One region of the Streptomyces sp. NPDC086023 genome, then DNA from elsewhere that is predicted to be linked to it. Evidence: riboswitches for the same ligand, from Rfam matches in the RefSeq annotation. Region 1 holds a riboswitch; the other holds the start of a gene.

What was found. A riboswitch is a leader RNA that binds a small molecule or an ion and turns the genes downstream of it on or off. The one in region 1 is predicted to bind thiamine pyrophosphate.
Region 2: it holds a riboswitch for thiamine pyrophosphate, as region 1 does, so the genes downstream of both, thiO (glycine oxidase ThiO) here and thiC (phosphomethylpyrimidine synthase ThiC) in region 1, are expected to answer to the same signal.

Annotation. Positions count from the first base shown of each region.
Region 1 covers NZ_JBITRX010000004.1:283,967-289,324, forward strand. Annotated here, with positions in the region: gene ACIF6F_RS10730 (DUF5326 family protein) at 4-231, shown strand; gene ACIF6F_RS10735 (IclR family transcriptional regulator) at 482-1,252, shown strand; gene ACIF6F_RS10740 (SsgA family sporulation/cell division regulator) at 1,350-1,805, shown strand; gene ACIF6F_RS10745 (YibE/F family protein) at 1,940-3,466, opposite strand; TPP riboswitch at 3,506-3,654, shown strand; gene thiC (phosphomethylpyrimidine synthase ThiC) at 3,648-5,358, shown strand, end outside.
Region 2 covers NZ_JBITRX010000001.1:396,057-401,414, reverse strand. Annotated here, with positions in the region: gene thiE (thiamine phosphate synthase) at 1-191, opposite strand, end outside; gene ACIF6F_RS01815 (Rv2175c family DNA-binding protein) at 263-628, opposite strand; gene ACIF6F_RS01810 (NAD(P)/FAD-dependent oxidoreductase) at 709-1,881, opposite strand; TPP riboswitch at 2,070-2,182, shown strand; gene thiO (glycine oxidase ThiO) at 2,180-3,355, shown strand; gene thiS (sulfur carrier protein ThiS) at 3,352-3,552, shown strand; gene ACIF6F_RS01795 (thiazole synthase) at 3,555-4,346, shown strand; gene pknB (Stk1 family PASTA domain-containing Ser/Thr kinase) at 4,517-5,358, shown strand, end outside.

The DNA.
Region 1 (5,358 bases):
GAAATGGACGGCATCCGGGAGATATTCGCAGGCATGCCCTGGTGGGTGAAGTGGGTCGCTGTCCCGCTCCTCGCACTGCTGGTCTTCGGCGGGGTCATCACCTCCTTCCTCACCGCGCTCATCGGCATCGTGTTCAAGGTCCTCGTCTTCGTCGCCCTCGTCGGCGGTCTGATCTTCGTGGTTCGCAAGTTCACGGGCACGAAGAGCACGGCCACGCGCGGCGACTGGTAAGCGGCGCCCCGCCGGGACGGGCGTTAGCCCGCCTGAGGGAACGTGACTCCCCAAACCGCCCACAGGCCAGGAATCGGCGGATACAGTGGCAATCTGTGCCGTCCCTTGGCGCCGTGCGGCCGGTTCCCCCGCTGACCAGCGGTTTTGTGTAAAGAGCCACCGAGCACGACCCCCAGGAGTGCGGTCGCTGCGGGGGCGGCCCCCGCAGCGGCGGGCCCCCACAGCCCGCCGCCACGCCTGGGGGTGAGCTTTGTCTTCGGTTCACAACGCCGCTGTTCCGACCCTGATCGGTTCGGTTCAGAGGGCGCTGAGACTGCTCGAAGCCGTGGGGTCCCATGGCGAGGGGGCCCCGGCCAAGCAGCTTGCCCGCGAAGCCGGACTCCCGCTCCCCACCGCGTACCACCTGCTCCGGACCCTCACCCACGAGGGCTATCTCCGCCGCGAGAGCGGCGTGTTCGTGCTGGGCGACGCAGCCGGTCGGCTGGCCGGTGGCGGACTGCAGCAGAAACGTCGCAGCATGATCCTCGACTCCCTCGCGCACTTCCGCGACGTCATCGGCGCACCCATCTACTTCGCGGTCTTCCGCGAGGGCGAGATCGAGGTCGTGGGCGTCTCCGACACCCCCGGCATGCCTGCCGTGGAGGAGTGGGCCGAGTTCCGTGCCACCGGCCACGCGCACGCCATCGGGCAGTGCCTGCTGGGCCAGCTCGACGAGGAGACCCGACGCGAGTACCTCGACCGGCATCCCGTCGAGGCCGTCACCCCGTACACGGTCCGCGACATGCGCGCCCTGGAGCAGCGCATCACCGCCCAGCAGCGGATGCAGCCGGTGATCGAGCGTCAGGAGTACGCCCTGGGCACGGTCTGCGCGGCCATCCCGATCACGGCCGGTGATGCTGCTGCAACCATGGCCATTTCCCTTCCTCTCCACCAGCAAGACCGATTGCTCTATGTGGTTGATCGGCTACGGAGTGAAGTAGGCGCGCTGTTGAGCTCGCTCTCGTTCTCTATCAGTATCTGAAAACTCACTCCTTGTGATCCGATGGCGCTTCCACCACCCTTGTCAAGAGGGCCCTGGGGGATCATTCCTGGCCACTTCCACAACAGCGGGGTAGGCAATGCGCGAGTCGGTACAGGCAGAAGTCATGATGAGCTTCCTCGTTTCCGAGGAGCTCTCGTTCCGGATCCCGGTGGAGCTCCGGTACGACGCTCGTGACCCCTACGCAGTTCGCCTGACCTTCCACCTTCCCGGCGACGCGCCCGTGACCTGGGCGTTCGGCCGGGAGTTGCTTCTCGACGGCATCAACAAGCCGTGCGGTGACGGCGATGTGCACATCGCCCCCACCGATCCGGAGGAGCTGTCCGATGTCCACATCCGGCTCCAGGTCGGCAGCGACAGGGCCCTGTTCCGGGCCAGCGCGGCCCCCCTGGTCGCGTTCCTCGACCGGACCGACCGGCTGGTGCCGCTCGGTCAGGAGCGCAACCTCGGCGACTTCGAGGAGAACCTCGACGACGCCCTCGACAAGATCCTTGCCGACACGCGTACGCAGCAGAACGAGCAGAACGCGGGCTGAACCACGGCCGGCGGGAACCGGCCCGTACGCGTGCGTCCCGAGCGGTACGCGTACGACGAGCGGCTCTCAGCGTGCCGACGCGCTGAGCCGCCCGGTCCCCACCCCGTGATCGTCCCGTCCGTGACGACGGTCACTCAGCGCTTACGGCGGCGACCCCGTCCGCCGGTTCGTCCCGGTCCCCCGGCCGGAGCGGCGGACGGGGATACCGGCCGGTCGGCCGAGACCACCAGGGCAGCCAGCGCCGTCGTCACCGGCACCGACGCCACGAGCCCGATCGAGCCCACCAGGGTCCGTACGATCTCCTCGGCCACCAGCTCGCTGTTGGCCACGGAGCCCACACTGCTCTGTGCGATCGAGAACAGCAGCAGCAGGGGCAGGGCCGCGCCGGCGTAGGCGAGCACCAGCGTGTTGACCACCGAGGCGATGTGGTCGCGGCCGATCCGGATGGCCGCGCGGTACAAGGCCCGCGGCCCCATCGTGGGGTCCGCCGCGTGCAGTTCCCAGACGGCCGACGTCTGCGTGACGGTGACGTCGTCGAGCACACCCAGGGATCCGATGATCACACCTGCCAGCAGCAGGCCGCTCATGTCGATCTCCGGGTAGAGGCCGTGGATCAGACCCGTGTTGTCGTCCGTGTTCCCGCTCAGGAACGCCGATCCGATGAATCCGGACCCGAGCACGCCGATCAGCAGCAGCGAGACCAGGGTCCCGAGCACCGCGACCGAGGTGCGTGCCGTGACGCCGTGGCACATGTAGAGCGCGATCAGCATGATGGCGCTCGCCCCCACCACTGCGACGACCAGCGGGTTCGACCCCTGGAGGATCGCCGGCAGGATGAAGAGCACCAGTACGGCGAAGCTGACGGCGAGCGCGATCAGCGCGAACACCCCGCGCATGCGCCCCACCAGCACCACGGCCAGCGCGAAGATGCCGGCGAGCAGCGCCAGAGGCAGCTCACGGTTGACGTCGACCACCGAGTACTGGAGGTCGCGGGGGGCGTCCGGCGCGTACGCGACCACGACTTCCTGACCCTCGCTCAACTGCCGGGGCGCGCCCGGCTGGACGATCTCCAGGAACGTACGCCCCTTGTCGGGACCGGTGGTGACCTCGATGGTCGCCTTCGCGCACTGCCCGGTCTGCCGCTGCTGCGCCTCGCGCCCCTCGGGCGTGGAGGTGTCCCCCGTGGGCGGCACCTGGGCGACGTTGACCTCCTTGCAGTCCACCCGCTGGAGCGTGGCGACCCGCCCCTCCTGCGTCTGGCGGTCGAAGCCGACGCCGGTGCGCTCGTGCGCGGGGGCGCCACCGGGCCACAGCACGACCAGGCCCACCACCACCGCGGCGGCGAACGGGATCAGCACGGCGGCGATGACCTTGCGCAGGTGCTTCGAGACGGGGGCGGCCGGACCGTGCCCGTGCGAGTGCCCGCCGTGCGAGTGCCCGCCGCCGTCTCCGCCGTGACCGCCGCCGTGCCCGCCGCTCCCTGCGTGCCCGTGCCCGTGCCCGTGCCCGCCGGCGTCGTACGCTCCGTGCCCGAAGTCGTGCTCGCCCGGCCCGCCGTAACCCTCTGCGGGGCCAGGGTGGCCGGTGTGGTCATGGGGGTCGACGGGAGGCTGCGGCGGTGTGGTCACCGGCCGATCATCGCAAGAGTTGAGGGGGCCCACTGTTCAGCGCGCCACAGATGACGCTAGCGTGGGGGCACCTTTGCACAACGCGGGAGCTCGGAGCACCGGGCTGAGAGGGCGCTGATCACCGTACGCGCGTCGAAGACGACGAGTACGGGAGGAGGCTGCGTCGACCGCCGAACCTGTTACCGGGTAATGCCGGCGTAGGGAGATAGGTCTCATGACCATTCAGGATGCACGCACGCCTGCCACCAGCCAGGACGGCCAGAGCGAGCGCCAGCCGGGCTGGCACAAGGGCTACGTCGCGGGCTCCCGCCCCGACATCCGCGTGCCGGTTCGCCAGGTCCACCTCACCAACGGCAAGGACGTGACGCTCTACGACACGTCCGGCCCGTACACCGACCCGCAGATCGAGACCGACGTCCGCCGCGGCCTGCCGCCGCTGCGCGAGAACTGGATCATCGGCCGCGGCGACACCGAGGAGTACGCGGGCCGTCCCGTGCGCCCCGAGGACGACGGCATCAAGCACACCTCGCCCCGCGGCGGCCTCAAGAACCTCGACGCCGTCTTCCCCGGCCGCCCGCGCCTGCCGCGCCGCGGCCGCGACGGCCAGGCCGTCACGCAGCTCGCGTACGCCCGCCGCGGTGAGGTCACCCCGGAGATGGAGTACGTCGCGATCCGCGAGAACGTCTCCCCCGAGGTCGTCCGCGAGGAGATCGCCGCCGGCCGCGCGGTGCTCCCGGCGAACGTCAACCACCCGGAGATCGAGCCGATGATCATCGGCAAGAAGTTCCTGGTGAAGGTCAACGCCAACATCGGCAACTCCGCCGTGACCTCCTCCATCGAGGAGGAGGTGGAGAAGATGACCTGGGCCACCCGCTGGGGCGCCGACACGGTCATGGACCTCTCCACCGGCCGCAACATCCACACCACCCGCGAGTGGGTGCTGCGCAACTCCCCCGTCCCGATCGGCACCGTGCCCCTCTACCAGGCCCTGGAGAAGGTCGACGGCAAGGCCGAGGAGCTGACCTGGGAGATCTACAAGGACACGGTCATCGAGCAGGCCGAGCAGGGCGTCGACTACATGACCGTCCACGCCGGCGTGCTGCTGCCGTACGTGCCGCTCACCGCGCGCCGCAAGACCGGCATCGTCTCGCGCGGCGGCTCGATCATGGCCGCCTGGTGCCTCGCGCACCACAAGGAGAACTTCCTCTACACGAACTTCGAGGAGCTCTGCGAGATCCTGGCGGCGTACGACGTCACGTACTCGCTCGGCGACGGCCTGCGCCCCGGCTCGATCGCGGACGCCAACGACGCCGCGCAGTTCGCCGAGCTGAAGACGCTGGGCGAGCTGAACACGATCGCCAAGCGCCACAACGTACAGACCATGATCGAGGGCCCGGGCCACGTCCCGATGCACAAGATCAAGGAGAACATCGACCTCCAGCAGGAGATCTGCGAGGAGGCGCCGTTCTACACGCTCGGCCCGCTGACCACGGACGTCGCGCCCGCCTACGACCACATCACCTCGGGCATCGGCGCCGCGATGATCGCCTGGTGGGGCACCGCGATGCTCTGCTACGTCACACCCAAGGAGCACCTGGGCCTGCCGAACCGGGACGACGTCAAGACCGGTGTGATCACCTACAAGATCGCCGCGCACGCCGCCGACCTGGCCAAGGGCCACCCGGGTGCCCAGGAGTGGGACGACGCGCTGTCCGACGCGCGCTTCGAGTTCCGCTGGGAGGACCAGTTCAACCTGGCCCTCGACCCGGACACAGCCCGCGAGTTCCACGACGAGACGCTTCCGGCCGAGCCGGCCAAGACCGCGCACTTCTGCTCGATGTGCGGTCCGAAGTTCTGCTCCATGAAGATCTCGCAGGACATCCGGCGTGAGCACGGCGGGGACCTGAAGGCCGAGGAGATCCAGG
Region 2 (5,358 bases), on a different contig from region 1:
GCCTCGGCGAAGACCTGGAGGTGCTCCAGCTCCTCGGCGGCCTCCATGCCCTTGTCGCGCAGCTGCACGACGTCGACCCCGCCCGCGAGGACGGCGTCGAGGAACTCGGGGAGGTCTCCCTGGCGCTTGCGCGCGTCCGTGCACAGGTAGAGCCGGGCGTCGGACAGGGCGGCGCGGGCGTCGACGGACATGGAGGTACCCCCCGGGTGGGGCGGTGCACGGGCCGCTCGGGCCCGTACACCGCGTGGTGGTTCGGTTCGGATCAGACTGCGAGCGCCTGGGCGCGGCGCTTCACTTCCGTGCCGCGATTCTCACTCAGGGCCTGTGCCGGGGTGCCGGGCAGGGTCGGGTCCGCCGTGAAGAGCCACTCCAGCATCTCCTCGTCGGTGAAGCCGTCGTCCCGCAGCAGCGTGAGGGTTCCGGAGAGGCCCTTGACCACCTTGTCGCCGTCGATGAAGGCGGCCGGCACCTGGAGGGCGCGGTTCTCACCGCGGCGCACCGCGATCAGCTGGCCCTCCTTCACCAGCTGGCGGATACGCGTCACCTCAACGTCCAGCATTTCGGCGATGTCGGGGAGGTAGAGCCACTCGGGGACGAGAGCATCGATCTTTGCGTCAATCTCGGTCACGGGACAAGCCTGCCATCCCCGGCCGACAGCCGGTACCCGGGCGGTGCCGGAGGGGGTACGGCGAGCCGCACCCCCGCGCGTCAGCGGGCGGCGGACTTCAGCGGGGCCGCGGCGTCGGCCACCCGGGCCGGGTCCACCGGGACCCCGCTCTCGATGAGCTTGCGGCCCTGCGCCAGGTCACGGGGCCGGCCCACGGCCAGCACCGCCACCAGGGCCTCGCCGCGCAGCCAGCAGGCGGACCAGGCGGCCTCGGCCGGGTCCCCGCGCCGGACCAGCGTGTCGCCCTCGGCGTGGTGGCCCGCGTACTGCACGAAGCGCCCGAACTGCTCCGACCAGAAGTACGGGACCGGGTCGTAGGCCTGCGCCTCGCCGCCGGGCCCGGCCAGGATGTTCGCGGCCACCACCCGGGGGCCCTGAAGGGCGTTGTCCCAGTGGTGGACGACGAGCCGCTCGCCGTAGCGCGCCGAGGGGAAGGAGGCGCAGTCGCCGACCGCGTACACGTCGGGCAACGAGGTGGCCAGGTGGTCGTCTGCGGTGACGGACCCGTCCGCGCCGCGGTCGATGCCCGAGCCGTCGAGCCAGCCGGTGGCGGGCCGGGCGCCGATGCCCACGACCACGGCGCCCGCGGGCAGCTCGGTGCCGTCGGCGAGCACCACGGCGCCGGGGGCCACCTCGGCCACCCGGGCGCCGGTCAGCAGGCGGGCGCCGGCCTCGGCGTACCAGCCGGCCATCGCTTCGGCGACCTCGGCCGGCAGGGCCCCGGCCAGCGGGCGGGGGGCCGCCTCGACCACGGTGACGGCGCAGCCGGCCTCGCGGGCGGCGGTGGCGAACTCCGCGCCGATCCAGCCGGCGCCGACCACGACGATGTCGTGCCGCTCGGCGATCACGGGCTTGAGCCGCTCGGCGTCGTCGAGGGTGCGCAGCAGGTGGACGCCCGGCACGCCCTCGGTGCCGGGAAGGGTGAGGGGCTCGGCCCCGGTGGCGAGGACCAGGGTGGCGTACGGGACCGGGCCCGCGGAGGTGTCCACCTCGTGGTCGGCGGCGCGCAGCCCGGTGACCTCGACGCCGAGGCGCAGTTCGATGCCGAGCCCCTGGAAGTCGACGTCGAAGGCGGAGTCCTCGGCCTTGCCGAGCAGCACCGCCTTGGAGAGCGGCGGCCGGTCGTACGGCTGGTGGGGTTCGGCGCCGAGCAGGGTCACCGGTCCCGTCCAGCCCTGTTCGCGCAGGGCCACGGCGGTCTGCACGCCCGCCATGCCCGCGCCGACGATGACGACGCCGTGCGCCGTGTCCTGGGTCTGACTCAGCTGATCGCTCACGCCGCACACCCTAACCACCTGACGGATCGTCAGGAAAGTCGGTGTCCGTCCGGGGCGGAGCGCCGCTCGCGGCGTGCTCGCGGGCGGCCTTACCCGCGCTCGGGGCCGGGGGATAGTCTGGCCACCGTACCTATCGCGGGAGCCCGGGCGGACCGGGCTGAGAGGGAGGCTGGCCGGCCTCCGACCGTACGAACCTGATCCGGGTCATGCCGGCGAAGGGAGGGGCTGGACGCCCATGCACTCATCTCGTAAGGGATCCGACGTCCTCGTCATCGGGGGCGGGATCATCGGCCTGGTCACGGCCTGGCGGGCCGCGCGGCGCGGCCTGCGCACCGCGCTCGCCGACCCCCGGCCGGGCGGCGGCGCCGCCCAGGTGGCGGCCGGGATGCTCGCCGCCGTGACCGAACTCCACTACGGCGAGGAGACCCTGCTCGGCCTCAACCTCGCCTCCGCCGCCCGCTACCCCGAGTTCGAGGCGGAGTTGACCGAGGCGAGCGGCGGCCTGGACATCGGCTACCGCGCCTGCGGCACGCTGGCCGTGGCGCTGGACGCGGACGACCGTACGCACCTGCGCGAGCTGCATGCGCTGCAGCGGCGCTGCGGGCTGGAGTCGGAGTGGCTGACCGGCCGCGAGTGCCGCCGCCTGGAGCCGATGCTGGCACCCGGGGTGCGCGGCGGGCTGCGCGTCGACGGCGACCACCAGGTGGACCCGCGGCGGCTGGCCGCCGCTCTGGTCGCGGCCTGCGAGCGGGCCGGCGTGCTCTTCCACCAGACCTCCGCGGAGCGGCTGACCGTCACCGGCGACCGCGCCGCGGGCGCCGTGCTCGACACCGGCGAGGAACTCTCCGCCGACCAGGTGGTACTGGCCGCGGGCAGCCACAGCGGACGGCTGGCCGGCCTGCCGCCGGAGGTCGTGCCGCCGGTCCGGCCCGTCAAGGGGCAGGTGCTGCGGCTGACGGTGCCGGGAGCGTACGCGCCGTTCCTCACCCGCACGGTCCGCGCGGTGGTCCGCGGCAGCCACGTCTACCTCGTGCCCCGGGAGAACGGCGAGCTGGTCGTCGGGGCGACCAGCGAGGAACTGGGCTGGGACACCACCGTCACCGCGGGCGGGGTGTACGAACTCCTCCGCGACGCCCACGAGCTGGTGCCCGGCCTGACCGAACTCCCGCTCACCGAGACCCGGGCCGGCCTGCGCCCCGCCTCCCCCGACAACGCCCCGCTGCTGGGCCCCACGGAGCTGCCCGGCCTGCACCTCGCCACCGGGCACTACCGCAACGGCGTGCTGCTGACCCCCCTCACCGGCGAGGTGATGGCGGAGCTGCTGGCCACCGGTGAACTCCCGGAGGTGGCACGCGCGTTCACGCCGCGCCGCTTCTCCCCCGCAGCAGTACGTGAGGAGTCGCTCGTATGACCGTGTCCGTGAACGGCGAACCCCGCGAGGTCGCCCCCGGGACCACGCTGGACGCGCTGGTCGCCACCCTGACCTCGGCCCCCTCCGGGGTGGCCGCCGCCGTCAACGAGACCGTGGTGCCGCGCGGCCAGTGGCCGGCGACGGCCCTGGGCGAGGGCGACCGGGTCGAGGTGCTGACCGCGGTGCAGGGAGGCTGACCATGTCGGACCTCCTCACCCTCGGCGGCCGGACCTTCTCCTCCCGCCTGATCATGGGCACCGGAGGCGCGCCCAGCCTGGACGTCCTGGAACGCGCCCTGGTCGCCTCCGGCACCGAGCTGACCACGGTGGCGATGCGCCGCCTGGACCCCACGGTGCAGGGCTCGGTGCTCTCGGTGCTGTCCAGGCTGGGGATCCAGGTGCTGCCGAACACCGCCGGGTGCTTCACGGCCGGTGAAGCGGTGCTGACCGCGCGGCTGGCCCGGGAGGCGCTGGGCACCGACTGGATCAAGCTGGAGGTGGTCGCCGACGAGCGGACCCTGCTGCCGGATCCGGTCGAGCTGCTGGACGCCGCCGAGGTGCTGGTGGACGACGGGTTCACCGTCCTGCCGTACACGAACGACGACCCGGTGCTCGCGCGGAAGCTGGAGGACGCCGGGTGCGCGGCGATCATGCCACTGGGGTCGCCGATCGGCTCCGGGCTCGGCATCCGCAACCCGCACAACTTCCAGCTGATCACCGAGCGGGCGGGCGTGCCGGTGATCCTGGACGCGGGGGCGGGCACCGCCTCGGACGCGGCGCTGGCGATGGAGCTGGGCTGCTCCGCGGTGATGCTGGCCTCGGCCGTGACGCGGGCGCAGGAGCCGGTGCTGATGGCCGGGGCGATGCGGGATGCGGTGTCCGCCGGGCGGCTGGCGTACCGGGCGGGGCGGATTCCGCGGCGGCACTTCGCCGAGGCGTCGTCCCCCGTGGAGGGCCGTGCCGCCCTCGACCCGGAACGCCCGGCCTTCTGACCGCCCGTGCCGGGTGCCGATCCCGTCCCGGGTGCCGGGCCCGTGCCGGGCGCGGGGTCCCGCGCGCCCGGCAAGCATCTGCACCCGGCACGGGACCGGCACGTCACAGGTGTGCCGCAAGCCACGGGGACCCGGGCCGGGGGGCGAGGGGCCACTCGTAGAATTCCCTGGTGGATACGACCCTGGAAGACCCGCTCGTCGGGCGCGTGATCGACGGCCGCTACCGCGTCGATGCCCGCATCGCCGTCGGCGGCATGGCCACCGTCTACCGGGCCGTCGACACCCGGCTCGACCGCGTCCTCGCGCTCAAGGTGATGCACCCGGCGCTCGCCGCCGACGGCGCCTTCGTCGAGCGGTTCATCCGCGAGGCGAAGTCCGTGGCCCGGCTGGCGCACCCGAACGTGGTGGCCGTCTTCGACCAGGGCACCGACGGGCCCTACGTCTACCTCGCCATGGAGTACGTCAGCGGCTGCACCCTGCGCGACCTGCTGCGCGAGCGCGGCGCCCTCCAGCCGCGCGCCGCGCTGGACGTCCTGGAGCCGGTGCTCGCCGCGCTCGGCGCCGCCCACCGGGCGGGGTTCGTCCACCGGGACATGAAGCCCGAGAACGTCCTCATCGGCGACGACGGCCGGGTCAAGGTCGCCGACTTCGGCCTGGTCAGGGCGGTGGGCTCGGTCACCGACACCACCGGCGCGGTGCTCGGCACCGTCTCCTACCTCGCGCCCGAGCAGATCGAGAACGGCACCACAGACACCCGCGTGGACGTCTACGCCTGCGGCGTCGTGCTGTACGAGATGCTCACCGGCGGCAAGCCGCACTCCGGCGACACCCCGGCCCAGGTGCTCTACCGCCACCTGAACGAGGACGTGCCGCCGCCCTCGGCCGCCGTGGCCGGCCTGCCGGTGGTGCTGGACGAGCTGGTCGCCGCCGCCACCGCGCGCAACCCCGACCTGCGCCCGTACGACGCCGTGATGCTCCTCTCGCAGGTGCGCGAGGCCCGCGCCGCCCTCAG